DNA from 2 places in the Ruminococcus sp. AF17-22AC genome. Region 2 is predicted to be linked to the other one. Evidence: a T-box and tRNA genes for the amino acid it is inferred to sense, from the RefSeq annotation. Region 2 holds a T-box; the other holds one or more tRNA genes.
The links. A T-box is a leader RNA that pairs with one kind of tRNA and senses whether it is charged. The one in region 2 lies ahead of ileS (isoleucine--tRNA ligase), so its partner is inferred to be a tRNA-Ile.
Positions count from the first base shown of each region.

Region 1: it encodes a tRNA-Ile, which carries the amino acid that the T-box ahead of ileS (isoleucine--tRNA ligase) is inferred to sense. The anticodon was not compared.

Region 1 covers NZ_QRXT01000001.1:313,891-329,472, forward strand. The annotation lists gene recG (ATP-dependent DNA helicase RecG) at 1-1,716, shown strand, start outside; gene DWW86_RS01530 (DUF6465 family protein) at 1,746-2,129, shown strand; gene DWW86_RS01535 (alpha/beta-type small acid-soluble spore protein) at 2,295-2,561, shown strand; gene DWW86_RS01540 (DUF4417 domain-containing protein) at 2,625-3,302, shown strand; gene DWW86_RS17015 (hypothetical protein) at 3,292-3,435, shown strand; gene DWW86_RS01545 (hypothetical protein) at 4,476-4,826, opposite strand; gene DWW86_RS01550 (hypothetical protein) at 4,920-5,123, opposite strand; gene DWW86_RS01555 (hypothetical protein) at 5,140-5,370, opposite strand; gene DWW86_RS01560 (hypothetical protein) at 5,393-5,734, opposite strand; gene DWW86_RS01565 (hypothetical protein) at 5,748-6,026, opposite strand; gene DWW86_RS01570 (hypothetical protein) at 6,403-6,588, shown strand; gene DWW86_RS01575 (hypothetical protein) at 7,367-7,960, shown strand; gene DWW86_RS01580 (hypothetical protein) at 8,444-8,653, shown strand; gene DWW86_RS01585 (hypothetical protein) at 8,797-9,240, shown strand; gene DWW86_RS01590 (hypothetical protein) at 9,237-9,596, shown strand; gene DWW86_RS01595 (hypothetical protein) at 9,568-9,951, shown strand; gene DWW86_RS01600 (hypothetical protein) at 9,948-10,127, shown strand; tRNA gene DWW86_RS01605 (tRNA-Gln) at 10,406-10,477, shown strand; tRNA gene DWW86_RS01610 (tRNA-Ile) at 10,700-10,772, shown strand; gene DWW86_RS16940 (hypothetical protein) at 11,205-11,450, shown strand; gene DWW86_RS01615 (hypothetical protein) at 11,537-11,947, shown strand; gene DWW86_RS01620 (GH25 family lysozyme) at 11,965-13,608, shown strand; gene DWW86_RS01625 (LytR/AlgR family response regulator transcription factor) at 13,718-14,416, opposite strand; gene DWW86_RS01630 (hypothetical protein) at 14,811-15,329, opposite strand; gene DWW86_RS01635 (hypothetical protein) at 15,516-15,582, shown strand, end outside.
Region 2 covers NZ_QRXT01000009.1:61,644-77,225, forward strand. The annotation lists gene DWW86_RS12650 (S1C family serine protease) at 1-925, shown strand, start outside; gene DWW86_RS12655 (3'-5' exonuclease) at 1,124-2,083, shown strand; gene DWW86_RS12660 (D-alanyl-D-alanine carboxypeptidase family protein) at 2,066-3,304, opposite strand; T-box leader at 4,108-4,342, shown strand; gene ileS (isoleucine--tRNA ligase) at 4,425-7,577, shown strand; gene DWW86_RS12670 (glycogen/starch/alpha-glucan phosphorylase) at 7,679-10,132, shown strand; gene DWW86_RS12675 (nucleoside recognition protein) at 10,327-10,971, shown strand; gene DWW86_RS12680 (HD domain-containing protein) at 10,943-11,716, opposite strand; gene DWW86_RS12685 (helix-turn-helix transcriptional regulator) at 12,168-13,052, opposite strand; gene DWW86_RS12690 (galactokinase) at 13,272-14,507, shown strand; gene DWW86_RS12695 (spore maturation protein) at 14,646-15,170, shown strand; gene DWW86_RS12700 (lysophospholipid acyltransferase family protein) at 15,167-15,582, opposite strand, start outside.

The DNA of each region.
Region 1 (15,582 bases), on a different contig from region 2:
CGTGGACGGGTCATCAAAAAACAAAACCGGATTCAGATGGAACATCCGGAAGTTTTTACCCCGGCAGCATACGAAGAGATTCTGCACAGCCTGCAGCCAATCTACGGCCTGACAAGCGGACTTTCCAACAAAACCATTACCAAAACAATCCGGCAGCTTCTTGAAAATCTTCCTATGTACAGTGAATTTCTTTCGGAAGATATCCGACAGCGTTACCAGCTTGCAGACATTAATTATGCACTGCGCACTATTCATTTCCCGCTCAGCATGGAAGAACTGCTTGTTTCCAGAAAGCGTCTTGTTTTTGATGAATTTCTGCTGTTCATCCTGTCCATCCAGATGATGAAAGAAAAAAATGAAGAAACTCCCAATTATTTTCCGATTCAGAAAACCTGGATTACCGAACAAATCATTGAAAACCTTCCTTATTCTCTGACAAACGCCCAGCTAAATACCTGGTATGAGATTGAACGTGATATGTCCGGACAGGCACTTATGTCGCGTCTGGTACAGGGCGATGTAGGAAGCGGAAAAACGATCATCGCTTTTCTTGCCATGATTCTTTCCTGCGAAAACGGTTATCAGTCTGCATTGATGGTTCCGACAGAAGTCCTTGCAAAACAACATTATGAAAGTTTTATGAGATTATTAAAACAGCAGGGGCTTGATTTTTGTACAGTACTGCTCACAGGTTCCAATACTGCAAAAGAAAAGCGTGAAATTTATGCAAAAATTGCTTCGGGCGAAGCACAGATCATCATCGGTACACACGCACTGATTCAGGAAAAAGTAATCTACAAAAATCTTTCACTTGTCATCACTGATGAGCAGCACCGCTTCGGTGTCAAGCAGCGCGAATCGCTTGCTGAACGCGGAAACCCGCCCAATGTTCTCGTCATGAGTGCAACACCGATTCCAAGAACTCTGGCAATCATTTTGTACGGAGATCTCGATATCTCTGTGATCGACGAGCTTCCTGCCAAAAGACTTCCGATCAAAAACTGTGTTGTAGATATTTCTTATCGCCCAAAGGCATATTCCTTTATCCAAAGACAGGTGCAGGAGGGAAGACAGGTATATATCATCTGTCCGATGGTAGAAGAGAGTGAGGGACTCGACGCAGAAAATGTCCTGGATTATACTGCAAAAATCAAATCTGTCTTTCCGTCAGATATTCAGATAGAATATCTTCACGGCAAAATGAAAGCCTCCGAGAAAAATCAGATCATGGAGCGTTTCGCGGCCAACAAGATACAGATTCTGGTTTCAACTACCGTTGTTGAAGTCGGTGTTAACGTGCCGAATGCTACAGTCATGATGGTTGAAAATGCAGAGCGTTTCGGTCTTGCACAGCTTCACCAGCTCCGCGGACGTGTCGGCCGTGGAGAACATCAGTCATATTGTATTTTTGTACAGGGAAATAAAGAAGACACAACCTCAAAACGACTGGAAATTCTTAATAAATCCAACGATGGATTTTATATCGCCGGTGAAGATTTAAAACTCCGCGGACCGGGAGATCTGTTTGGCATCCGCCAGAGCGGTGTGATGGAATTTCGCATCGGGGACATTTATAATGATTCCTCCATTCTGAAATCTGCCAGTGAGGCAGCTTCAGAAATCCTTTCACTGGATCCTGACCTGACGCTTCCGCAGAATCAGCTTCTGAAAGAACAGTTGCAAATTCTGACAAATCGTAGTATTCTAGTACCGTAAAAACATAATCATCTTGTAAGGAGGCTATTATGGCTACAAGAACCACAACAAAAAAAGCAGAACTCAAGACATCTACTGCGAAACCGGCTACTGAAAAAGAGGCTCCTGCAAAAAAGACAACTACTGCAAAAGCTGCAGTTAAAGCAACTGTTAAAAAAGCAACTACCAGAAAGACTACTGTCAGAAAAACTGCTTCCAAAAAAGCTGTTTCTTTAAATACCGAAGTATATGTACAGTGGCTTGGTAAAGAAGTATCCGAAAAAGATATTGTAGACAGCATCAAAAAAATCTGGACAGAAGAAATGGGCAAAAAAGAAGCCGATCTTACAGATCTTAAGATTTATATCAAACCAGAAGACAATGGTGCACATTACGTAATCAACAACGATATTACCGGCTTCATCGGTTTATAATTTTATGACTTCAATATTATTTTTTCAATCAGGTTCAGATGATCTTTATGGTCATCTGAATTTTTTATTTCCAGTTAAACCAGTAAGTTCCAGTTTATTTTTCTGTATCCTTCATATACTAGCACTGTAACATCCAATTAAACGAAAACCAAGGAGGAAATAATCATGACAAAAAATACTTCTTCTAACAGAGCAGTTGTACCAGAAGCAAAAGGCGCTCTTGATCGTTTTAAATTTGAGGTTGCAAACGAACTGGGAGTACCGCTTACAGATGGATATAACGGAAACCTGACTTCCAAACAGAACGGAAGCGTCGGCGGCTATATGGTCAACCCCATATTCACGGAACGAAGCACTACATTTTACAGAGCTTTACGCAGCTTTCCGGGACACAAAGAGCCCGTAAAATACACATATTTCTTTGCTTTTTGATTAATTACTAAAGAGTAAATTTTAAGGAGCGAAACCGCAGTAATAATGATTGAGGAACGAAGCATGAAAGCATTAGGAGATAGTCATACCGCATATGATGTAATGAGAGAATACATGATTATAGGAGCAGAACTGGACGGAAAATATCAGATACCGATGTTAGATAGATACACAGGACATCCGGGAGAAGATACGATTGATTTCAAGGATAGTTTCAGCTTGAAGATTAAGAATCACCGCAAGCTGACGGTGAATTTCTACATCCACGACTACGAATTTGAAAAAATTTGGAATAATCCAGATAGATACCTGGAACATTTAAAATGTTTCCATAGCGTGATCGGCCCTGACTTTTCTATTGCAGTGGGAGAGAATGGAATGCCATTTGCAATGAATATCTATCAGAAGTACCGTAATCATGCATTGTCTCATTATCTCAGCATGAACGGAATTAAAGTTATTCCGAACGTAAACATACCGCCAGAGTATTGCTATGACTGGGCTTTTGATGGTGTGCCAAAAAGAAGCACCATAGCATGTTGCACCAATGGAAGAATTAAATCCAGAGTATCCAGAGAAGAATTCTGTATAGGCTTTAAAGAAATGGAAAGGCGCATAGAACCGCTTCGAGTTATCGTTGTAGGGAAAATACCACCTGAACTCAATACGGACGTGGAAATCATCAATTTCAAGACCAGAAGTCAGAAGATCAAGGATAAGGAGGGAAAATATGGGGTATAGTACTGGAAACTCATTAAGAAAGAAATCGAAGACCAGAAAACAGGAAGAACGAGAACAGAGGATGAAAAGTGGAACCGCAATAAAGAAGAAAAGAAGCACTGGTAAAGTAGATCATCTAAATAAATTGAAATAATTTTACATTTTACACAGTCCCAGAATAGATGCTATAAAAATATTTGTACAAAATTACAAATAAATAAAAATTATAAAATGACCCGTATCCATGGAAAAATGATTTTTTTCGTTCAAAATCCATGCTTCGGGTCTTTTTGAATGTCTATGAAAATTAGCACTCGTCAGGCTTCATAGTAAAGTGATTATGCATCAAGGAATATACCCGCGGCAAAACATGCCGCCATCCGATATACACGATCATACTAGAAACATTGTAATTAATTGCATAATTGCGCCTAAAATCAATTCTAGCGTCATAAACCTATACTTTATCGAGTGACGATATAAAACGGCTTAAAAGTCAAAATACAGCGTTAAAACATTATGAAGCAGTAAACCGGTATATAATACAATAACCCGATGCCATTATAAAACCCGTAAACATGCCTAAAATCAATTTTGCATTTACAGTTGATAAATTACACATTTAAGCATACAAACAGCCGTAAAACGCCAAATAGACGCTTGCAAGGATAACGAAACCGGCAACAGCTGCATAAACTGGACAGAATCTAAGTCGGCAGTTATCCACATTGACATATATAATCATAATACGCCTGTTATATTTTGCCGTCAATCATTTTGGTTGATTGCATAAAACTGCCTAGAAACGATTTTACAGCCGTATGCGGTAAAATGTGCTACAAGCCAGTTAAAAGCCGTTAAAAGCCGTATAAAAGGCACTACAGCAGGAAGCCCGGCACAGGTCACGAACCAACGCCGCCCGAAGCGGATACAAGGAAGGGGAAAAAAGAGCAGCGTTTTACTGCTCTAAATAATTTATATTTGTCGCGCTTTTCTCCTTACTACAAGTCGAATTTTCACTTGATTTTTTGCGCACCATGGTGTATGATACACATATCAGCTAGCAACAGTTGCTGGTTCTCGTGCGAACCATGATTTCACCGAGAGTCGCCCCGATCAATGGCGGGACGTTGAGTTAAAATACATTTTTATATGGTTGCTAAGTGAGCAAGGAAGGGGAAGCGTGATAAAAAATCACGCTTTTTCTTTGGCTTTTTTTAGAATCTCACGGTAAATTCTTGCGCCTCCGTCCCATTCGTTTCTATCGGCTAAATATTCCTCGGCGGTTTCTTCCCGGACTTCGCCCGAATTTTCGAAATATGCAATTTTCCCCGTACTTTTTTGAACAACTTCAGTTGCTGACAAGGTGTAGAAGGGGCTGCAACTTTCGCGGAATTTTTCGGCACGCTCCATTAAGTCTATCATTTTTTCGAGTTGCGGAATTGAAAATGCTTTCAAATCCTCATCGGTAAGTACGTTTTTCACGTACCACTGAATATTTTTCACAGCTTCTGATTTTTTGAATAATAGTTCTTCTTTTCTCATGTTTTTTGTCCTCCGTTTTTTTGTTATTATACCAGCTTTTCAACTGATATAAAAGGCGTTGCCGGGAATCGAACCCGGCGGAAACCATTACGCCTAATTTAAACAAGCATTTATTTTCTTTTTCAGATGTGGGAACGCTTCACAAATTTCTTGCACGCTGTCCGCGTAATAATCACCAACTATTTTACCAAAAATTCTTATATTACCAGAATAAAAACAGCCAAGATCGTTAAATTGAATATCCAGCCCGGTTGCCTGTTCCTTTTTGTCGTTGTACCACATATCAATTTTAATCATTTTCAACCCTCCTGTTTTAACATGCCTTTTTAGCTGTACATACTTCCACACTTTCGCATCCGCAGCACGGTGTATTTTTATTGCAAAAGCAACTGTCTAATATGCTCTCAATATTTCTGTCCCATTCATCATAGTTAATATAACTATGATCGTAGTACCATTTATTTTTTTCAAGTTCGTTTTTTCGCTCCGGGAACAGTTCTGCAAGAGATACAGTTATCCGGTTAACTTTTTCACGATCTGCCATGTTTACACCTCCACCGGGAATATTATTCTAATTTTGTATCAACGTAAATATTGAGCATATATCGAAAACAGTTCAATTCGTCGACTAAGAAACCGCCGTCATTAATATGAAATATTGCGTGTTCTCCATACTCTTCATTGATGTCCTGAACGAAGTTGTAGAACTCCTCAAACCGTTCCAGGCGGTCAAAGTCTAAAATATACCATTTATGATCTGCCGGAAGAGTTTTTATAAAGTCTTCCGCGTTGCTTGGATAACTGAAAGCCCCAGCAACGTTGATCTTGCTTTTTTGGTCGTCCTGTGTGGAACGGTCAATCATTGTAAAGACCGCCCAATTAAGATATTTTAAATATTTGTTATTCATATCAACACCCCCATTAGAAAGTTAAGTCTTTCTTTCTCTTTACATCTTCCACAGTGCACGGAAATTTTGCCATCATAGCGTAAGCTTTTCCGTTATCTTCTGGCACTTCATAACCTTTATTGCGCAGCAGATTGGCGGCAGTGGTCAAGAAGTGGTTATCATATCCATAACAGATATCAGAGATAACAACTTCTTCCTCGTTAACTACGGCCTTTACAACGTGGTAAGTATTGCCAAAAGATTTCTGAAACCATCTTTTGGCGCTGATTTCTAATGTATTAATTTTTTTCATTGCTTTTTACCTTTGCCCCTGTTATAATAGGGCTACCTTTCTTTTTTTGATTGGTGCCCGGTTTGGTTTGGAAGTCTGCCGGGCTTTTTTATTTTTCTGTAAATGGAACTAGAATTTTTCAATTAATCGAATCGGCTTTCCTATGTCCTCATTGGCTTGAGTGGTTCGGGGCGTTCGGTTGTTTGTTTCTTTTGTTCCTTTCGTTGATATTATAATAGCATATATAACGCACATATACAAGATGTAATATTAACCAAATAACGCACATATATAGCAAGGCAAATTGTATATATTGTATAACGCACATATATGTATTGACAATATAACGCACATACATTATAATAGAAGAAAAACAGGAACGGGAGGCAATTGAATTATGGCAACAGAAGCACAGCGAAAAGCGATTAGAACTTATGAAAAAAATAACTATAGACTTAATATAGTATTCCCAAAAGACACTAAAAAACGAATTGAAAATTTGCATCTTAACAAAAGTAATAGCGCATTTATCAGGGATACGGTTCTTGCAGAGCTAGACAGACTTGAAAAAATATTGAAATAACGCACATATATGTATTGACAATATAACGCACATATGTACTACAATAACACTTGCAAATAGGCGCAAAAATAAGCCCCTTGGATTTTACCATAGGGCTTTTATAATGCTTTTTGTGGCGGTTTTTGGAGAGATAGCGCATAATATACGCCCATTAACAGCCAACCGCCGAAGCTGTTATAATATAACTAACACAACAAATCGCATTTTGTCAAGAAATTTTTTTATTTTTTCTGCTTGACTTTTTCCAGATCGTTGCGCTATACTCACACCAACGACGGCCGCGGGGAACTCATGGAGGGATAGTTTGAGCAGCTGACGCGAAAAAAATAACGATAATTTGCAGCCAGATCATGCCGGATCAGATGCCGGAAGGTCTGGCTTTTTGTGTGCCTAATAGAACTATATATATTATATATTAATAGATTATCAGTACACTACTGTATGTTAATATCTTTTATATCCCTCCATAGATTCCATAAGGTTAGAGTTGATTAATAATAATATTATATATAATTATATACAGTATATAGAGATATAGTATAATAATATATATAGATATAGTATATGGCGTTATATGAGATTGACTAAAAATTTTAAATAAATAGTTGACAGAACAACAACTTGTATGTTAATACTGTTAATAGACACGAAAACGAAATATATTTTTTAACGCATTTTGCACAGGATAACAGGAGCCGGAACAATGGCTCACATGTTTTTCTGTGCTTTTTTATTTGCAATATTTTTATAGATTAACGTTGTAAAGTGAGGTGATACAGTGAAAGATAATGCTATAAAAACAGAAAAGGAAACAGAAGTATATTTAAGCAATATTAATATATATGCTGATGAATATATTAATACAGTGTTATGTGTATCACCTGATAGTGAGAACTACAGAAAAGAAGTAGCTGACAGTTTTGTTGATATGATTTTTTATATCGCTGATCACATACAGAAACCTAGTAACGATGATATAGAATTATTAGATCATATGTTTAGCGTGTTTGTAAGGTTGTGCAGTAAGTATCATGTTTTGCCAACTCTGGAAGTATTTAGCTTTCTGGTAGGAATTAACCGTTCAACGTTTAGCGATTGGATGCGTGGGGATTATAGAACTGCCACAGCACATAGCAACACGGTGAAAAAATGGTTCGATATTTGCAAAAACTGTACGCTTAATAGATTGCATAACCAGCCCGGAACAAATGCAAACTTAATTTTCGTAGCAAAAGCTGCTTACGGCATGGCAGAGACGGCACCAATTCCAGCAGGACAGCAACAGGGCATACCACAGCAGACAGCGCAGCAGATCGCAGACAAGTACAAGGATGTTCTGGAGCTTCCAGAGATGGAAAAGCCGGAGTTATAACAGCGTGGAACGTACACAAGATTGTTGAAATGTACGCAGATGGCGAACAAACAGACCGAAAAGCGGTAGACATGGCAGTATTTAGTAAATATGCACATATATAACAGTTGAATTTGTGCATGATGTATAGCAGTCTATTTAAAAAACAAGTGTTTATTAAATAGATGTAATATTCTGAAAATTGATACGCATTATAATTCCCTTGATTACCGCCGAAGGTATCCGAAAAACAGCGTTAAGACCGGGACAACGGGAACCCATGGGGCAAAGGGTTGCCCGGTCAGCGTCACCAGAGACAGACCCGGGAGGGGGGTGTATATGGATGCCCCGAACGGCCTAATGAGTGCCCCGACCGCCCCAAAATTTAAAAAACGCCCTTTTAACAACAATCCCTCAACATGGCAGAGATAGTGATTGCAACATAACAAGCCGTAAGCCTTAACGATTGATAATCACTGACATCCGCAGAAAGGAAGGCACAAGATGGAAAAAATAGTAAACAACGATGGTTATCTTCGGTCAGGCTTAATGGATATTGCCAGACAACTACTGAATGTCTGTAGTGAAACTGGAGTTTCCAATATTCAGATAGTCACATCTCCTTGGAAAGAGGGTAAAGGCATTACTCTTTTAGCGAAAACTGATGACAAACCGATTCTTTCAGTAAAGATGGATACTGCCTATGAAAAATAATAATCCTCAAGGCGAATCCATCCGCATCCGGTTGCCGTACCAGCTAGAACGAAAACTCATAGCTGAGAAAAACCGAACCGGCAAGAGTGTATCACAGGTCACTCGTGAAGCATTGGAACAATATTTTCGAAAGAGGTAGACAGATGTCTTTGCTTGAAAAATTTTTCAAAAATAAAAAAGGCTTTCAGGAAAAACTTGAGATGCATCCGCTTGAAAAACCTTTAATGCATGACAAGGTATATGAGTATCATCACAAGAAAGCTGTTCTGGAGGACGGAAGACTGTACGATACAGAATCGGCAAAAAAGGTTTTTACGGACGAATCAAGCTTGAAATATATCTCGTTTGGAGTAAGCACGCAAAGGGTTTATTTCTTAACTCCGAATAGGCATTGGTTCTCAGCTGAAGAGAGAATCGAAACTGAAAGTGGAATAACTGATGTTGGCGAATGCCGTATACAGGTTACTAAAACAATTTTTGTGTATAGCAATCTTCGAATGGAAAAAACACACAGAGTCAAAGATCTGATTGGCAAAAACGATTATGAATTATACAAGAAATATTTTGGGGAGGCAGAGGAAGCATGAATAGTAACAAGAAAGTTTATTATGTATACACTGAGAATGGAAAAGCAGTTATTACAGAGGAAGCACCGGACTTCGATAAAGTTCACGATTACATGCTAGTGAAAGCGGATGGAATCGAGCTTTTTATGGGAGTACATAAAAACCAGGACGATTTAATGCTCCCAGATGAACCGATTGATGTAGCGACTATGTTGATTGATGCCGAAGCAAGTGTTGATTTAGTGGATAAAGGACCATTAACTTGCCCGAAATACGACCCAAATCAGCTCAGAGAGATTGCAGAACATCTTCTGGCATATTGCAAAGCACAGGAAAGGGGATTCAAAGATGCCTGTTGTAAGAATTGTGAACCCTAAACCGTATGATTGGAGAGGGACGCAGTATTTTATTGATGGGAATAAAGTCCCAAGAGTAAAGTCTGTTGATTTCCATGTTGCTGTTGACGAGGTTCCGACATTTGTATTCGAGATGGTGGCGGAGCCGGATATTGAAATGGAGTGTCTGGCACAAATTAGTTTCACTTCTCAATCAATTACTGATGCAATTTCAGTTTTAAGGCACGAATTGCTCCAACATGGGGAAATTTACCACGGATTCAAAGCAAGCCTAAAATCGGCTTTAATTGCTTATAATTCATGCGGCTTGCCATTTGAGCCGGAAGAAGAAATCGCAGAGAAGATACTTAATTTTATGATTGGAGAGGAAAAATGAGATTACCATTAACGATCATTGCTGTAGCAATCAACATAATAGTGTTCACAACGTTGGCTGCATTCCTCATGACGCAAATTAACGAGCAGAAAATACCGATGTTTTCTATTTTCTTCTTTACAATGATGGAATTAGGAATCATTCTGAATACCATATTAATCTGCACAGCGAGGTAAAAATATGCTTTTAGCATTTCCTACGAGGATTATTCCGTTTTTTATCATAGAACGGGTTAAACCTATAATTAAACCGGAAGGATACGCTTACCCGATTGTGGAGCGGTACGCAAGCAAATATTCTTTACATCCGATTTAGTGTAAAAAAATTTCTGTAGTCGATTATATTAAATTCGATTTCCTCCACATATATTGTTTGCATTACAGAAATAGTAATTATATCACACACAATTCTTTCTCCTGCTTTTGTGATGGTGCGGAGTGGGAGAAAGATTTTAGGGCTATCACCAAAAAGGTAAGGTAACGGACTTTGATTCCGCCATGTGTGGGTTCGAATCCCACTAGCCCCGTTTGCTAGGTTGCGCATGTACCTGGCAATGGTTTATTTCACATAGACCCTCCGATACCCATCTAGCTCAACGGAGCTGTCTAAAGGGGCTTCAAACGTCCCGGATGGGATTCCCGTATAGGTGACAGCAAAACCAAAATAGGGAGCCTTTGTTGCGACTGGTGGCAAAGAATCGCAACAGTAGAAAATATAGCTTTGAGGTGCTGGTAATATTTTCTACTCAGGAAATTTAGTTCAGTGGTTAGAACGCCCGGCTCATAACCGGGAAGTCCTGAGTTCGAATCTCAGAATTTCCATTTCTTCCGTATGCTACCCATCCGTTTTATGGGAAGAAAAAACTTTCGGATGAGCGTATGTGAATCAGAATGAGCAAAGATATGTAACGGCATAGGCTTGTGTTTGATCTGATTTCCCGTCCGATAAATGTTTCTTAGTTTCAATAAGCCATCACAAGCGCGCATTGATGGCAAGGGAGTTTTCAAGAAACATAAAGTCAAAAGGCATAATAATATCCGAAACAACTTCGTGGGGCTGGCACGGCATAAAACAGCCTAGTGGAAAGCATAACACGATAAACATATTGCTAACCCGGGGTGTCCGGGTTATGTGGAATGTACGCTAGTGGCAAACTGACAGAGTTGCGCTCTGGTCTCCGGTTCGATTCCGGGCGTTCCGCTTTTGGGAGAATATGTTATAGTCTGATAATTTCAATGAAATGGAGTGACATTTTGAAAACTGCAAAAGTAGACTTATTGTCAAAAGATCAGTTAGAAGATATTGTAAAATCTTCTAGGACACTACAGGAAGTATTGAAAAAGATTGGATATAGCTCAGTCAGCGGAGCAAATAGAAAAACTGTTCAAAAGAGAATTGACAAATATCAAATTTCAACAAATCATTTTACAAAAGGCGTTGGAATCGGAACTAAAAGAACTGAAGAAAATGTTTTTTGCAACAGAGTCTATCAGCTTTGATGTGATTGAGAGGTAATGCATAGACAACCTAAAAGAGGATATCAAAGAACTGAGAAAAATTATAAAAGAAATGAGAGGTGAATAATATGGCAGATGCATTAAATGTAAAGAAAATCAGCGCATTCACTAACAACACGGCACCGGCAGATACAGATTTTTTCTTGACAGCTACGGGAAATGTGGCAAAGAAAACAACCGTTGCGCAGGTAAAAGGGCTTTTCGGTGTATCTTCAGGATTGAAATTATTAGAAGCCACAATGGTCAAATTCAAAGTTCCATCTACTACAAGCGGAGCGTCTACAGGCACCATAACTACGGCATTTAATGTTGCTGATGGAGCAACTGTATTCGTTCCGGTGTATCTGGCAAGTGGATGGCTTACACCTGCAAGCTGTTCGGCTGTTGCTGGCAAACTCAATGTAAGTTTTATTAATACTACAGCTGCAACACACAGCACCGATGCAACATTTATTGTCTTGCAGTTCAGTGAATTTTAAGAAGGAGTGATGATATTATGGCAGAAATCAAAGGTATTGACGTATCATCTTTTCAAGGGAAACCTGATTGGACGAAAGTTAAAAATTCTGGAATCAAGTTTGCGATATTGAGAATTCATCAGAAATCTGGAATTGATACGTCTTTTGAACATAATTACAAAGGTTGTAAATCCAATGGAATTCTTATTGGTGGATACAAGTACAGCTACGCTTTGACACCGGCACAAGCGATTGACGAAGCTGAGGACGTACTTTCCGTTCTTGGTGGTCGTGGACTTGATTTTCCAGTATTCTATGACCTCGAATGGAGTCAACAGAGAAGCTTTGGAAAACAGGCTATCGAGAATATTGCAGTAGCATTTCTGACCAGAATTAAAAAAGCCGGTTATAAAGTTGGCATCTATTGCAATCTTGATTGGTACAATAACGTTCTGTCAGATGCTTTGAAGCAGTATGATTGTTGGATCGCTCGTTACCCGGCTAACGACAACGGTTCTGTACAGGAAAGATTACGTCCGAATGTTGGTGTAGGCTGGCAGTATTCCAGTAAGGGAAAAGTCTCAGGAATCAGTGGAAATGTTGATATGGATGTGTTCTATACAGATTATCGGACGGAACAGAAAGGAGAAGTAACAGTGGCAAAAACAAAATTACAAAAATTCACAGAACTCGGTGATTATTACGCAAACAATGGCAGCAATAAACCGTATCTGGAAAAACGGACAAACGCTTATCTTGATGATTTCCAGAAAAATGCCGGATATAACAATTACACCAAATTTGCCCGTGATGTAGATAATTGGGGACAGCCGGGATGTCAGGGGCAACCATGGTGCGCGGAATACCAGTTCTGGAAGTTGGTAAAAGTTCTCGGAATCACTAAAGCATTAAAAATCATGGGCGGTGGATTCTACAATTGCCAGAGCATTACAAGACACGCTAAAGCCAATGGAACATGGCACAGCACACCAAAAGACGGAGCTTTGATTATTTTCCGCAATGGTTCACATGTTGGAAGCGTACGGAGTTTCGACTTCTCGAAGGTTCATACCAATGAAGGAAATACTTCTAGCGCAGCGGGCGTAGTAGCAAATGGTGGAGCTGTTCGCAATAAATCCTATGCTATCAGCGATCCGGCAATTGACGGTTATGTTTGGATTGACTGGGGAGAAGAGAAAACTGTCGTAGAAACATGGAAAGCAATAGGCACAGCCACATCAACAGTAGACGATTTATATGTTCGTGAGACACCGAACGGATATGTTCTCGGACAGATCAACAAGGGAAATCGCGTAGAAATTAACGGTGAGAAATCCGGTATGTGGACGAAGGTCAAAGTTGCAGGAATCGGCATCGGATGGGCGGCAACTAAGTATTTGCAAGTTGACAGAGCTAAAAGTAAACCGACTACAATCACCAATAAGCAGAACAAGACGCAACGTCTCTTTGTTGGAAAAGTAACGGCAACATCTACGGATGTTCGCACGTGGGCCGGTGGCAACTATCCGTCTATTAAGAAATGGCCTAAGCTTGTGAGAGGCAACCTTGTTGACGTGATGAATTTCACTCAGAAAGCAACAAACGGTGCTTCATGGCACTATGTCCGCATTGCAGGCAAGTACTACGGATTTGTGGCTGCAAAAGATATTTGCAAAGTGTAACAAGTGTGATATAATAAATATACCATAATTCAACTCCTCCCCAGAGTTTAAGCATGGACTCAAAAAAAGAGATGGTCTGTTTCTTCCTTGACAGACCATCTCTTTTGCTTCACTTAATAATGTATTCCCAATATTGATTTTTAATATCCGCATATCCGTTCTTACGAATCAACACTTTATCCCCGGAAAACATCGTAAAATCAGAATCCAGCTTTTGCACATAATCCATGTTTACAACAAATGACTTATGGCAACGCAAAAACCGTTTATCAAGGTAAGGCTCAACCGACTTTAAAGTTGCATACATACTGTGCATAATCCCGTTCGTGCAATGAACAAAAACTTGCTTATCCCGTGCTTCGAGGTACTCGATTTTGTTCAATGGAATCCTTATAATGCAATCTCTGTGTCTGATTGTGAGCATCTTGTGTTTCATATCACTCAAGGTATTGTCAATCATAGAAAACATTCTTCCGTGTTCATTTCCCTTGATGATATAATGCGTAAATTCAACATCCAACGCATCAAAAACAAAATCCTTGTGAGCTGTCCAGAAAGCAATTTTGCCCTTATATCCACACTCTCGGAGTTCTTTGGCAATATCCACGCCATTTTCGTTTTTAAGTATTACATCCAAGACAATCATATCAAACCATTTTCCGTCCTTAACATCATCTATCAAGGGTTCCCCACTGAAATAACCGTCTATCGTATAATTCCGGTCACCGTTTTGCTTCAAAAACGGTTCAATCCGATGCTTAAAATACTCAACCTGTAGTTCACAATCGTCACAAATAGCAATTTTCATAGTAATCACCTTCCGTTTATCGCCTACGCTTCAACTTTCATCAGATTATCCTCATCTAATCAATTAATTATGGTAATATAGTAGCACTGAAACGGAAATGTGTAAATAGTTCAGCAGAAGTTCGAAAAAAATCGAAATCTTAATACGTTGGTACAGCCTGCCAGATTACTCTGGGGAGGAGATGTGATCGTGAATGCAGGTTTTGCCATAAAAAGAGCCGGGGAGTAAAATCCTCGGCTCGTTGCTGTTTATCCTTTGAAAATACGACCGCAACTTTTACATTGGTATTTTGTGGAGAACAATCCTTTACTAACGATCTGAACATTAGCACTACGACAAGTAAGAGCAGGGCATTTTATCTTTTGAGTCACTTTATCTATTTTCTTTCTTTTCCTCATTTAACATCCCTCACGTTTTCGATATATTTTGGCATAAACCACGCTGAATTGTGACCGCTCCAATAGTCGATACCATAATCAATAATTTCCCCATAAAGTGTCAAGTAAGTCCCTGGAACATAGTCTGTATTTTTGAAATCATAATCATTGGAGTATAGAATACCCACGTCATTGCCGCTTCCGTAGCTGTCGGTATCTTTTGAATAAATGCCAACAAGACTGCAATTACTGCTAAGATTATACTTTTCAGTCTTGTCGGAGATCATTAAATCATAAGGGTCTATTGTTGCAGTGCCTTCAACGTAAAGATCTATTTTGACAAACTGACCTTCCAGACTTTTCTTTGAGAAAGTAATATCTTCATACCACATTTCGGTACATTTTTTCTTGTATTCTTCCTCTGATAAAGAATTCATGTCTGTTTCTTCTTGAGTCATTTCAGCGTCTGCATAGACTTCTATGGGGCAAGCGCATAAAATTCCTGACAGCATTGCAACTATAAGTTTTCTTCTCATGGTGCATTCCTCCTTGGTAAAATTTGCATATATTATACCGCAAGAATCGACAATAGCATAGTCAAAACCGAAATATTTTTCATATTTTTATCCATTAAAAATGCAGTTTTATCGTTTTGCCCGATTAATTTGCACAAAAAGTGGTATAACTAAGTACATAAATTATAGACTAAAGAGGTATATATTATGAGGAAGATTGAGAGATTGCTGATCACAGCAGGAGTAATCTTCTTTGCAAGCTACATCATTCACT
Region 2 (15,582 bases):
AAATGGTTATGATGAGGACAAAGACCTTGCAGTTGTTTCTGTAGCTCTTTCAGATATTTCTGATGATACGATGGATCAGATTGCAGTAGCTACGATCGGAAGCTCTAATGATCTGAAAGTTGGTGAGCAGGTCGTTGCAATCGGTAACGCACTTGGTTACGGACAGTCTGTAACAACCGGTATTGTCAGTGCAAAGAACCGTAAACTCAATGAAGAGGGCGTAGAAGAGAATGAAGATTCTGATGCAACAAACCTGATTCAGACAGATGCGGCAATTAACCCTGGTAACAGTGGTGGTGCACTTCTGAACATGGATGATGAAGTTGTCGGTATTAACTCAGCAAAACTTGCTTCTACAGAAGTTGAAGGTATGGGTTATGCAATTGCAATCTCCGATGTTACAGATACTCTTGAAGACCTGATGAATGAGACTCCACGAGACAAAGTTGACAATCACGGTGTGCTCGGAATCACAGGTATGACAGTAAGTGATGAGGCTTCTCAGTATTACGGAATACCGGAAGGTGTGCTTGTTTCTGAAGTAACAGAAGGTGGCGCAGCTGAGGATGCAGGTATCAAAGAAAAATCCATCATAACAAAATTCGATGGCAAGAGAATCCGCAGTATTGATGAACTGGTAAGCCGCCTTGGGTATTATGAGCCAGGTGAAGATGTTGAAGTAACTCTTGAAGTTGCGGATGGCGGGGAATATAAAGAAAAAACTGTAACCGTAACACTTGGTGAAAATAAAGATACAGATTCCGACAAAGATTCAAAGGATGACTCAAAGGACGAATCGGATTCACAGGACAGCCAGGATCAGGGCGATGATGAAGACCAGAGTACAGACAGTCTTCTTGAGGATTTTGAGAATCAGGAACCAGACGGAGCTACATATGAACAGTTCTTTGGATTTCTCAATTAATCAGTTGATTGCGGGATTTCAGATCTCCGTAAAATAAATTTTATAAGCAGAAAAGACCGGTACCGGGAAATGGTATCGGTCTTTTTCTGTCCGCAGGTGTGTGCTGTTTTGTTGAAAGAAACGAATCTGTCTGTTATACTAGACAACAGAGAAAAAATGAGTTGAATTGTATTGCAAATAAAAAGAAGGAACTACTGTATGAACTATATTGTTTTTGACCTTGAGTGGAATCAGAGTCCCGGCGGCAAAAAATATTCCAACAGTCGTCTGCCTTTTGAGATCATTGAGATCGGTGCGGTCAAGATGAATGAGCAGAGAGAAGTGGTGGATGTTTTTCAGAGACTTGTGAAACCTCAGGTATATAACTGGATTCATGACAGCATACACGAAGTGATCCATGTGGATTATAAGGATCTTGCAGATGGTGTGTCTTTTCAGCAGGCAGCAGATGAGTTTCTGGACTGGTGCGGAGAGGAATGGATATTTTGTACGTGGGGCAATCAGGATGTGATGGAACTGCAGCGTAATATGAAGTACTATGGGATGCTTTCGAAAATCAAAGGTCCGGTCACATATTACGATGCACAGAAAATTTATGGCATCTGTTATAATGAAGATCCATGCAGGCGGAGTCTGGAGTATGCAATCGACAAGATGCATCTTCCGAAAGCGCAGGAGTTCCACCGGGCACTGACAGATGCGAAATATACCGGTGAGATATTTAAGCGTCTGGATATGCCGGCGGTGCTTGCAAATCCATCAATTGATGTATACCAGAATCCGAAGACAAGAAAAGAAGAAATCTATTTATCATATCCGAATTATGATGAGTATGTATCACGTGAATTTGCTGAGAAAGAGAAAGTCATAAAGGATCGGGAAGTGGCAAGCACAAAATGTCCGGTTTGCCATATGCCGGCGAAGCGTAAGATCCGCTGGTTTATGAATAATTCAAGGGCATATGAAAGTGTATCTTTTTGTCAGAAACATGGCTATATCAAAGGAAAAGTGCGAATCCGCCATACAGATGAAGATGCATTTTATGCGATCAAGACATTAAAGAGAATTGATGAAGAAAAAGCGGAAGAAATCCGTGAAAAACGGGATTCCCTCCGCAAGAAAAGACAGACTAAACGGCAGTCAGAGAAGTTCGTCTGAGAGGAGCCGTGTCTGGTAATATCTGGCAGTTCCAACCTCATGGCCGTTATAACTGTATGTGATGGTCAGAAGGGGAAGACCTGCCAGATTTTTTGTCATGGAATACGATTTTGAAAGCCGGTTTACGTCGGTACCTTTTGGCAGTGAGACGTAGCCGTTCCGCCGCATACGGAACAAAGTAAAGTTTTTGTAATCTTTGAGGATATATTTTTCCGCAGGCAGACAGGATCGGGAAATTTCTTTTCTCAGGTCGGTTAGTTTTGATCTGGAAAAATTGTTGAATCCGTAATCCAGTAATGCTTTTGTGTCGGAATAGGCACCATTTACAGACTGCATGACAACAGCTACGAGGTAGGTGTTATCATTTTTTGCATAGGTGACAAGGGTATTGCCGGCAGCTTCTGTGTAGCCTGTTTTGCCGCCGAGGACCCCATCATACGCATAAGTCTGTCCGCTCATCATTTTGTGATGATTCAGGAGATAACGTGTTTCTGCGAATTTGTTTGTCGGTGGGATTTCGTAGTATCCGGTTGTTACAAATTTGCGGAAGGTGAAGTTGAACCATGCGGCACGGGCAATCTTTGCCATGTCGGAAGCTGTGGTGTAATGTGTCTCATCCGGCAGACCGTTCGGATTGTTGAAATGTGTGTTGGTGCAGCCGAGCTGACGGGCTTTCAGATTCATCTGTTCGACAAATTTTTTGGTGGAGCCGGAAGTGAGTTCTGCGATTGCCAGTGTCATTTCATTGGCGGACTGGAGCATGACCGCCATCAGTGCCTGCTCAATTGTAAATTCTTCGCCGGTATCTGCGTAGATGCTGGAACTGTTGGATTCGGTAATACTGCGGGCAGCGGATTCAGTCATGGTAAATTTTGCAGACGGATCCAGATTTTCACAGCCGAGGAGACCGGTCATGATCTTTGTGATGCTTGCCGGATACTGTGCCTTATCAGCGTTTTTGGAGTAAAGGACGGTACCGGAGAGCATGTCGACAAGGATTGCAGATTCTCCTTCGATCTGAGGCGCTTTTACCCAGCCTTCGATGGAATCTGTATCGGCGGGTTGAGTGTAATAGGCGGTGTGCGGGTTGGGCGTCGGTGTGGCTGTGACCAGAGGCGCGCCGTAGCTGTCTGTGGCGAAGACCGGGACTGCCTGCACGATAAATACGGTAGAACAGAGAGTAGCGGTCAGAAGACGCCGGAGTGTTTTCTTTATATTCATATGTGTACCTTTCTGATATTAAAATGTTGGAGCAGAGGAAGAGATAGTGTTGAGGGAGCTATCTTTACATGCCATGAAATATCTGGATTCTGTATCAGGTTCGAGAATTCAGAAGTACCAGAGGTACATGCCTTTGCTAAGAGCGTATGAAAAAAAGCCAAACTCGCTGACGCTCAGACAATGCCTTTTTTTCATACAACGCAAAGATTTGTACCTTAGGTACTTCTACAAATTCTCTCAAGCGATACAGAACCGGATATTTCAGACATGTTTGATATCCGGATCAAGCACAGATGCTTTCCTCTGCATCATATTGTTAATATAAAGTTCTGGCTAGCGGGGCGGGGAAGCTGTCGGTATGTTTGTAGTGTTCGCCGCCCCGCGGTCCGGGAAAAGGAGAAGAACTGGGATTTTTTATAGAGCACATCGAATCAGAAGCGCTCTGCAGGAGCCTTGTAAGTTCTTAGGCATATTCTGACTGTGTTACGAATAAAAAGCACACTGTTTGAGCGAAGCGAGTTTGGGCTTTTTATGAGTGTTTTTAACAGGAAGAATAGGTCTTAGTACTTACAGGTGACGAAGCCTGCATCTGAGTTGATGTGCTCTGATAAAGAATGCAGTTTTCTCAAAGTATTTTCTATAGTATATCATTCTTTCCAATTATACTGTAATCGTTTTTCTCATACAAGGGTCAAATCCATGTAAAATCACCGCAAAACCCTGATAAAACCCCGTAAATATCGCAAAAAGACCTTGACATATCGAAAATTAACACCGTATAATAAAACAGCACGTATAAATAAGTAAAAACCATGATGGAGACAGTAAATAAAAATGAACACATCAGAGAGCCGGGGACAGGTGGAAGCCCGGTGCCAGTAATTTTTATCGAAGATCACTCCGGAGTTTCTTTCCTGAAATTCTCAGTAAGGAGAGACGGTTTTCCGCCGTTAAAGGGAACATGTATTGGCGTTTATTACTACCGGCCCGTACAATGTAACAGGTGGTGCGAATGTGGAAATTGCTTTCGTCCTTTTACAGGACGGAAGTTTTTTTATTTTACTGGGAAATGGACTTGTCCGTTTTGATTATTTTCTTACAATAAAAGGAGGAATTTGTTGTGTACCAGAAGGTAGATACGAACCTGAATTTTGTAGACCGCGAAAAACAAGTAGAAAAATTCTGGAAAGAAAACCATATTTTCGAAAAAAGTATGGAAGACCGTAAAGATGATCCTACTTATATGTTCTATGACGGACCGCCGACCGCAAACGGCAAACCACACATCGGTCATGTACTGACCCGTGTTATCAAAGATATGATTCCGAGATACCGTACAATGAAAGGCTACATGGTACCTCGTAAAGCAGGATGGGATACCCACGGACTTCCGGTTGAGCTGGAAGTAGAGAAGAAACTTGGTCTGGATGGCAAAGAGCAGATCGAGGAATATGGTATGGAGCCATTCATTCAGCAGTGTAAAGAAAGTGTCTGGAAATACAAAGGAATGTGGGAAGACTTTTCTTCAACCGTTGGTTTCTGGGCTGATATGGAAAATCCATACGTTACCTATCATGATGACTATATCGAGTCAGAGTGGTGGGCACTGAAAGAAATCTGGAACAAGAAACTCCTGTACAAAGGATTTAAAATCGTTCCTTACTGTCCGCGTTGTGGTACACCACTTTCCGCGCAGGAAGTTTCTCAGGGCTACAAAACAGTCAAAGAACGTTCAGCAATCGTTCGTTTCAAAGTTGTCGGTGAAGATGCATACTTCCTTGCATGGACAACAACACCATGGACACTTCCGTCCAACGTTGCACTTTGCGTAAATCCGGATGAGACTTACTGCAAAGTAAAAGCAGCAGACGGTTATACTTATTACATGGCAGAAGCTTTACTTGATAAAGTTCTCGGCAAACTTGGGTCCGAAGAAACACCGGCATACGAAGTACTTGAGAAATATATTGGTAAAGATCTGGAATACAAAGAATATGAGCCGCTTTTTGCATGTGCAGGAGAGGCAGCAGCAAAACAGAAAAAGAAAGCTCACTTCGTTACAGCAGATAACTATGTAACTATGAGTGATGGTACCGGTATCGTTCATATCGCACCGGCATTCGGTGAAGACGACAGCCGTATCGGACGTAACTATGATCTTCCGTTTGTACAGTTTGTAGACGGTAAAGGTGATATGACAGCAGAGACTCCATATGCAGGAATCTTTGTAAAGAAAGCTGATCCGCTTGTACTTCAGGATCTTGACAAAGAAGGAAAACTCTTTGATGCACCGAAATTTGAGCATGACTATCCGCATTGCTGGAGATGTGATACACCACTGATCTACTATGCACGTGAATCCTGGTTCATTAAGATGACTGCAGTCAAAGATGACCTGATCCGCAACAACAACACCATCAACTGGATTCCGGAGAGCATCGGTAAGGGACGTTTCGGCGACTGGCTGGAAAACGTTCAGGACTGGGGTATTTCCAGAAACCGTTACTGGGGAACACCACTGAACATCTGGCAGTGTGAATGCGGACATATGCATTCTATCGGAAGCCGCCAGGAACTCTTCGAGATGAGCGGTGACGAAAAAGCCAAAACAGTAGAGCTTCACCGTCCATATATCGATGAGATCACACTGAAATGCCCGGAATGTGGTGGAACCATGCACCGTGTACCGGAGGTAATTGACTGCTGGTTTGATTCAGGAGCAATGCCTTTTGCACAGCATCATTATCCATTTGAAAACAAAGAACTCTTTGAAAAACAGTTCCCGGCAGATTTCATTTCCGAAGCTGTTGACCAGACAAGAGGATGGTTCTATTCTCTGCTTGCCGAGTCTACGATCCTGTTTAATCAGGCTCCATACAAGAACGTTATCGTTCTCGGACACGTACAGGATGAGAATGGTCAGAAGATGAGTAAATCCAAGGGAAATGCCGTCGATCCGTTTGATGCACTTGAGAAATACGGTGCAGATGCAATCCGCTGGTATTTCTATATCAACAGTGCTCCGTGGCTGCCGAACCGTTTCCATGGCAAGGCTGTTCAGGAAGGACAGCGTAAGTTCATGGGTACTCTGTGGAATACTTATGCATTCTTTGTACTGTACGCAAACATTGACAATTTTGACGCAACAAAATATACTTTAGATTATGACAATCTTCCGGTTATGGATAAATGGCTTTTAAGCAAGCTCAACTCCGTAGTGAAGACTGTCGATGACTGCCTTGCAAACTACAAGATTCCGGAAAGTGCAAGAGCTCTGCAGGAATTTGTAGATGAGATGAGTAACTGGTATGTAAGAAGAAGCCGTGAACGTTTCTGGGCAAAAGGCATGGAGCAGGATAAGATCAATGCTTACATGACACTTTATACTGCACTGGTAACAATTTCCAAAGCAGCAGCTCCGATGATTCCGTTTATGACAGAAGAAATCTACCAGAACCTTGTAAGAAGCATCGATAAAGAGGCAATCGAAAGTATCCATCTCTGCGACTTCCCGGAAGTAAAAGAAGAGTGGATCGACAAAGAGCTGGAAGATGACATGGAAGAACTCCTCAAGATAGTTGTTCTTGGACGTGCAGCAAGAAATACTGCAAATATCAAGAACCGTCAGCCGATCGGTACAATGTACGTAAAAGCGGACAAAGAAATGGGTGAGTTCTATACAGATATCATTGCAGATGAGCTGAATGTCAAAGAAGTAAAATTCGCCAGCGATGTAGAATCCTTTATTTCTTACAGCTTCAAGCCGCAGCTCCGTACAGTAGGACCAAAATACGGTAAACTTCTGAACGGTATCCGTAAGGCACTTTCAGAGATCAATGGAACAGAAGCTATGAATGAGCTGAGAACCACAGGTCTTCTGACACTGGATATTGATGGAAACAAGGCAGAACTTTCTGAGGAAGATTTATTGATCGAGACCGCACAGACAGAAGGGTATGTAACAGAAGCAGACGGTGATATTTCCGTAGTTCTTGATACAAATCTGACACCTGAGCTGATCGAAGAGGGCTTTGTCCGCGAGATTGTCAGCAAGGTACAGACCATGAGAAAAGAAGCTGGATTTGAAGTTATGGATAAGATCCATATCTATGCAAAAGACAATGATAAGATTCTTGAACTCATGAAGAACCACAAAGAGGAAATCATGTCTGAAGTACTGGCAGAGGATATGACTCTGGGCACAACCGATGGCTATGTAAAAGAATGGAACATCAACAAAGAGCCAGTTGTTCTTGGTGTTGCAAAAATGTAATTTGTAAACAATACATGCCCGGTAATTTACCGGGCATGATTCGTAAAATTGGGGGAACAAAAAGCGCAGCTTAAGCTGCACAATAAGGAGGAAACGCGATGATCGACAAGCAGTTTAAAAAAGAAGCTTTCAAAGAGAGCGTAAAGGAAAATGTCAAATTCCTGTATCGTAAAAAACTCGAAGAAGCTACACAGGAACAGATTTTCCAGGCTGTATGTTACACCGTAAAAGACGTTATCATTGATAACTGGCTGGAAACACAGAATGCATATAAAGAGCAGGATCCGAAAACTGTTTATTATATGTCCATGGAATTTCTGATGGGACGAGCTCTTGGAAACAACCTGATCAACCTGACTGCATACAAAGAAGTAAAAGAAGCTCTGGATGAACTTGGTCTTGATCTCAACGTGATCGAAGATCAGGAGCCGGACCCGGCACTTGGTAATGGTGGTCTGGGACGTCTTGCAGCATGCTTCCTTGATTCTCTTGCAACTCTGAACTACAGCGCATATGGATGTGGTATCCGTTATCGTTACGGTATGTTCAAACAGCAGATCAAAGACGGATATCAGGTAGAAGTACCGGATAACTGGCTGAAAAATGGATATCCGTTCGAACTTCGTCGTCCGGAATATGCAAAAGAGGTTCATTTTGGCGGATATGTTGATGTTGAATATGATCCTGCAACAGGCTCCAATAAATTTGTGCATAAGGGATATCAGGCAGTAAAAGCTGTTCCGTTTGATATGCCGATCGTTGGATATAACAACAAAATCGTAAATACATTAAGAATCTGGGATGCAGAGCCAATCGTAGATTTCGAGCTTGATTCCTTCGATAAAGGTGATTACAAAAAAGCGGTTGAGCAGGAAAACCTTGCCCGCAACATTGTTGAGGTCCTTTACCCGAACGATAACCACATGGCAGGTAAAGAACTGCGTCTGAAACAGCAGTATTTCTTCGTATCTGCAAGTCTTCAGGCTGCTATCGCAAAATACAAAAAGAATCACAAAGATATCATGAAACTGCACGAAAAAGTTACTTTCCAGATGAACGATACTCATCCGACTGTAGCTGTTGCAGAACTTATGCGTATCCTTATGGATGAAGAAGGACTCGGATGGGATGATGCATGGTCTGTTACAACCAAAGCAGTTGCTTATACAAACCATACTATCATGGCAGAAGCACTTGAAAAATGGCCGGTTGAGCTGTTCTCCAGACTGCTTCCTCGTGTATACCAGATCATCGAAGAGATCAACCGCCGTTTCGTTCTTGAGATTCAGGAAAAATATCCTGGAAACTATGACAAGATCAAGAAGATGGCAATCCTCTATGACGGACAGGTCAAAATGGCACATCTTGCAATCGTTGCAGGCTACTCTGTAAACGGTGTTGCAAAACTTCATACAGAAATCCTTAAGAAACAGGAACTGAAAGATTTCTATGAAATGATGCCGGAGAAATTCAACAACAAGACAAACGGTATCACACAGAGACGTTTCCTGCTTCATGGAAACCAGCTTCTTGCAGACTGGGTAACCGATCACATCGGACCGGAATGGATCACAGATCTTTCTCAGATCAGCAAACTGAAAGTTTATGTGGATGATGAAAAAGCACAGCAGGAATTCATGAACATCAAATACCAGAATAAAGTTCGCCTGGCAAAATACATCCTTGAGCACAATGGAGTAGAAGTAAATCCACGTTCTATCTTTGACGTTCAGGTTAAGAGACTTCATGAGTATAAACGTCAGCTTCTGAACATCCTTCATGTAATTTATCTGTATGACCAGATTAAGAAACATCCGGAAATGGATTTCTACCCAAGAACATTTATCTTCGGAGCAAAAGCATCTGCAGGTTATGCACGTGCTAAGAAAATCATCAAACTGATCAACTCTGTAGCAGATGTTGTAAACAATGATGCTTCTATCGAAGGCAAGCTGAAAGTTGTATTTATCGAGAACTATCGTGTATCCAACGCTGAGATGATCTTTGCAGCAGCAGATGTTTCCGAGCAGATTTCTACTGCAAGTAAAGAGGCTTCCGGTACAGGTAACATGAAATTTATGCTGAACGGTGCACCGACTCTGGGAACCATGGATGGTGCAAACGTTGAGATCGTGGATGAAGTAGGTAAAGAAAATGCATTTATCTTCGGTCTGAGCGCAGACGAAGTTATCAACTATGAAAACAATGGTGGATATGATCCGAGAGTTATCTACAACACAGATGACGAGATCCGTCAGGTACTGACAGAGCTTGTTAACGGAACCTTCTCTTCTGATACAGAACTGTTCCGTGATCTGTATAATTCTCTTCTCAACCAGAACGGTGGAGAAAGAGCAGACCAGTACTTTATCCTTGCTGACTTCCGTTCCTATGCAGCAGCGCAGAAGAAAGTGGAAGAAGCATACAAAGACGAAAAAGGCTGGGCTCGTATGGCAATGCTGAATACAGCGTGCGCAGGTAAGTTCACATCCGACAGAACGATCGAAGAGTATGTGGAAGATATCTGGCATCTGGATAAAGTATATATCAAATAATAACTTATAATTTATAAAAGACTGGATTCTTTGAAAAAAGGGTCTGGTCTTTTATTTTGGAGAAAATGCAGAAATGTGAGAAGGTTAGACTTCGAAATGGAAGTCTGGACTTTGGGTTTTAAGAAAAAATATGAATATGGAGAAAGCAGAGATATATAAAATAAAGAGAGAGGGAATGGTTTGGGGGTACAGCAATGGCGTATCTATGGGGTGGGATGCTTCTGATCGGGATTATGTATGGTGTGCTGGTCGGAAATGTGGATGAAGTTACGAAGGCTTTTGTGTCATGTTCGGGGGAAGCGGTCAGTCTTTGTATTTCTATGGCGGGAATCACGGCGATGTGGACAGGGATGATGAAGATTGCGGAGGCTTCCGGGCTGGTTGCGGGGCTTGCGGACAAGATGAGACCACTGATAAGGTTTCTGTTTCCGAAACTGGACACAGAATCAAAAGCGGCGCATTATATATGTCTTAACTTTCTTTCGAATGTACTGGGGCTGTCATGGGCGAGTACAAGTTCGGGCCTGTGCGCGATGAAAGAACTGAAAGAATTGCAGCTGAAGAAAGAAAAAGCAGAGAGGAATGCAGAAGATAGCGGAAAGAAAAAAGATACTGCCGGAAATAGCAGTATAGTTGCCAGTAATGAAATGTGCACGTTTCTGATCATCAATGTTTCTTCCCTGCAGCTGATTCCTGTAAATATGATCGCTTACCGGGCGAAATATGGAAGTGCAGATCCGACGGCGATTGTTGGGCCGGCGATTCTTGCCACCGCTGTCAGTACAGCAGTGGCTGTGATCTTCTGTAAGGTTATTCACATCCGTGAGCATGATGGATAAACTCTGCAAGGTGGGAACGAATCGTTTCCATTTTATTTTTGGTATCAGGATTGCTGTATGGAATCCGGTCTATAATTTTATTGAGATAATCATGTTCTTTGATGATGTCAAAGCTTGCGCGGAAATAAATATCGCAGAAATGTGCTACGTAGGAAACCCAGTAGTCCATTTTTGTAACACGATCCGGGGAATAAATGCACTGGTTGGACAGAACCGTGTCATAAACTTTCGGTGTAATTGTCTGTGCACCGATGTCCTCACCTGACATACCCATAAATACAGGCAGATCATCTTCCAATTTTACGCGGCAGTTGTCCAGCTTGTCCGCATCCCGGATCAGACGGGCATGGAGAAGCGTTCGCGGATTAGAGATATTTTCTAATTTAAAATTGCTGTGCAGGGCAATTGCAGTGCGGATGATGTCATCCCACTGATTTTCCGGGACAAAACGGCGGATCATGCCCTCTTTAAATAATACCTGTATGCCGTAAGCAGCATGATCCATGGTAGCAGGCTCAAAACTGTCAAAGCGTTTCAGCTGTTCGAAGCGTCCGATGTCATGGAGCAGGGCAATAATCTTTGCCAGCTCGGTATCTTCGGGGGACAAAGCCATGCGGTGGCAGATTTCTTCCATATCGTGCACCACCCCGTAGGTATGTATGATCTTCAGGCGGACCTTATCATTGTTGCGGTCATAGCCATCCAGATAGTGTTCAAATTCGTTTTTTGCGTCTGTATAGTTCATAGAAAGTCATCCCTTTTTACATTTTTCTATAGTATACGAAAATATAGATTGACTGACAAGGTTCGACATAACTGTAGTACATCATGTGCTATAGTGGGATTGTTACCGCCTCCCACCGGTACGGAAAGGAGGTGACTATGGATGACATAATAAGTTTTATACTTACTGTCATGGCTGGTGTAGTGTGTCATTGCATCAACAAATGGCTGGACGGTGATAAATAGTCGGTGACCAGCCTGTGGAATAAGCCACCATAAAAAAACGGAATAGAAAACCCCTCGGAGTGCCGGCTCGAGGGGTTTTCGTTTTTGGTACTTGAATAACATAATAAGTTTCTGATGACATTATAGCATATGTAAAAATGACTTACAATATACGAAAATAAAAATCGTTTGACAAGATTCGACAAAATCTGCCATGAAATTTAAAGCCAGTGAGACTATGTTTTTTATTACTTCATTAAATTCTTCCGATATTCTCTCGGACTGCATCCTTTCACTTTTGCAAATACCTTTGAATAGTAGTTTGAATCAGAGAATCCGACCTTCCCTGCAATCTCGCTGATCGTCCCTTCTGAACTTAAGTACTCAAGACTTCGTTCAATCCGATAATCCTGCAGAAAAGAAAAAAGTGTTGTATTCATATGCCGTTTAAACAGTCTGGTGCATTCACTTTCGCAGAGGTGTATATGCTCAGAAATTTCAGCAAGTGTAATATGGTTCATATAATTTTGTTCCACATAAGCAATGATCTTTCGAATCCGGTCATATTCAGTAAGATCGGAAGCGGCAGTCATCGGATGGTGAGGAAGATGCTCAACAAGCAGGCGCCACATAGTCTGCATCCGTATTGAAATATCCAGTTCATAAAAGTCCGGCCTTTTTTTGTCAAGATCAATAACTTCCAGCATCCGGTCACGAAAAACTGTATGCCAGCTTTCTGAATAATCAATGTGCATGGCACAGGCAGACAGATTCTGAATCACAGGTGTGACGTATTTTGTACAGATGGTACTCCTGAAAAAACCGTAGATCAGCTTGGGATCAAATGTGATCGGTATGTATGAGCAATCCTTCTGATTTTCCATCTCTCCGGTATGCAGGGCATTAGAATTACAAAAAATAATATCGCCTTCATTCAGATGAAATGAACGGTTATTCACACGGTAATGCATGGAACCTTTCTCTACATAGGTAATTTCTATCTCCGGGTGGTAATGCCACATAAAAGAATTGGATTCGTATTCAGAAAGCCTCTGGTAACTGACAAGAAACGGAAAATAATCACTGCCATGCTTTTTTAATTCCTTCTGAAACTGGTTGGTAATGATCTGCATAGGTAATCAATCTCCTCTGTACTAACTAAAAAATACTACATTAAACTTAACGCAGAAAATTACCTTTATTATACACAAAAAGTTGTGAAGAACGCAATATTTTACTACTTTTTCGCAGATTAATTAAGGTAATTTTTGAGGAAAACAGTATAATAAATTTATAAATCACACGAACGTATAAAAAGCACAGAAAATATAATGTAAAAGGAGAGCAAAGTCATGAATTTACCGGAAACAGCAAAACTTCAGGAAATTTACGGAGAGACCGAAGTAAGCGGTGCCCGTTTTAAAGATCTTGCAGATCATTTTGAGAAAATCTACAAACAGGACAAAGCAGAATACTTTACTTCCGCCGGAAGAACTGAAATTATCGGAAACCATACAGATCACAATGGTGGTAAAGTAATTGCAGGAAGTATCAACCTTGATACCATCGGAGCTGCATACCCGAATGATACACAGGTAATTCATATCACAAGTGAAGGCTACAGAGATGAGATTGTTGTAGACCTCACCAAGCTCAGCAAAAGCAACTACAAAAAAGGAACTGTTGCACTTGTTGCCGGTATGATGGAAGGCGCGCAGAAAAACGGATTCAAAGTGGCCGGCTTTGACGCTTATGTAAGCACCAATGTTATCGCCGCAGCGGGTGTCAGCTCTTCTGCATCCTTTGAAATGCTGATCTGCACGATTATTGATTACTTCTTCAACGAAAGTAAAATGTCCTACAACGATTATGCTAAGATCGGTCAGTATGCAGAGAATGTATACTGGGACAAGGCTTCCGGAATGATGGATCAGATGGCATGTGCAGTAGGTGGCCCGGTTCTGTTTGATTTCGCAGACAGAGACAATCTGAAATACAGCAAACTTGATTTTTCCTTCGGAAAATTCGGTTATAAACTGGTTATCGTAAATACCGGAAAGGGCCATGCAGACCTCAGTCAGGAATATTCTGAGATTCCGGGTGAGATGAAAGCTGTTGCCAAAGTACTTGGTGTAGAGCTTCTTCACGAGACAAACGTAGATGCACTTCTTGCGCACTGCAATGAAATCGAGGATGACAGAGCTGTTCTGCGTGCGCTTCATTTCTTCGGAGAAACTACCCGTGTAGAGGAAGCTGCAGATGCGATCCATCACGAAGATTATAAGAAATTTCTGGAACTGGTGAATGAATCAGGAACTTCTTCCTGGGAACTTCTGCAGAACTGCTACACCATGAAAGATTTCCATGAGCAGAAGATCACAAGAACCCTTGCGCTGACACAGCTTTTCCTGAAAAAAATCGATGCAGGTGTATGCCGTGTTCATGGCGGTGGTTTTGCCGGTGTTATTGCAGCCATTGTTCCGGAAAAAGAGCAGGATAACTATGTAGAATATATTTCCAGATTTGTCGGCAAAGAAAATGTATATCCGATGGATATCCGTGCCGTAGGTGCTGCCCATATCGGATAATTAATAGCGTAAAAAGAAAAACGACATCAGTTGTTTATCTTTGATAAAAAAATATTCAGCTACAAATGACAAATTATACATAAATCATAGCGAACCCTTCATAAGGTATCATAACTACAGATAAGAGGAATTTTTTCTATGAAATTTATTTCTTACATTTCTGTATTTATGATACCTGTTTTAATTTTGTACATACTTGGATATGGACTGATCGCAAAAAGAAATATTTATAATGATTTTGTGGAAGGGGCAGAGGAAGGCTTAAAGATCATATGGAGACTTGTTCCGACACTGATCGGGCTGATGACGGCGGTCGGAGTTCTGCGTGCGTCAGGTTTTCTTGAATTTCTGGGAGGCATACTTTCAAAGGCATCGGGGGCGCTTGATATCGCACCGGAACTTTTTCCGTTGGGGTTGGTGAGACTTTTTTCTTCCAGTGCGGCGACAGGTCTGCTTCTGGATATTTTCAAACAGTTCGGAACGGATTCTCCGACAGGACTGATGGCCGCACTGATGTTGAGCGCAACAGAAAGTGTTTTTTACTGTATGAGTGTATATTTTGGTTCTGTAGGGGTACAAAAAACCCGATACACGCTGCCGGGGGCATTGCTTGCCTCACTTGCCGGAATGATGGCTGCTGTGTGTATCGGGCGGTTGTTTTAAATAAGCTCTTTGTTTTTTTCAAGCATCTCATGGATCACATTCTGTGTGTATACACCGAGATGTTTCTGGTCTTCCCTGGAAAGCTCTTTTACGTAGATTGGTTTGCCGTATTCCAAAACGACATGAGTTGCTTTGATTTTGGGCATATGTGCCTCAAAGATTTCGGCGGTGTTGTTCATAGCCATCGGAATGATCGCGCATCCGGATTTGCTGGCGATTTTGAAACTTCCTTCATGGAACGGAAGGAGCTCCAGCTCGTCTGCATTTGCGTTTCGAGTACCTTCCGGGAAGATACAGATGGAGATGCCGGATTTTACTTTTTCGATTGCGGTCAGGATAGTTTTCAGTCCCTGTTTGATATCTTTTCGGTCAAGGAACAGACAGTGAAGATAGCGCATCCAGTTGGAAAGAA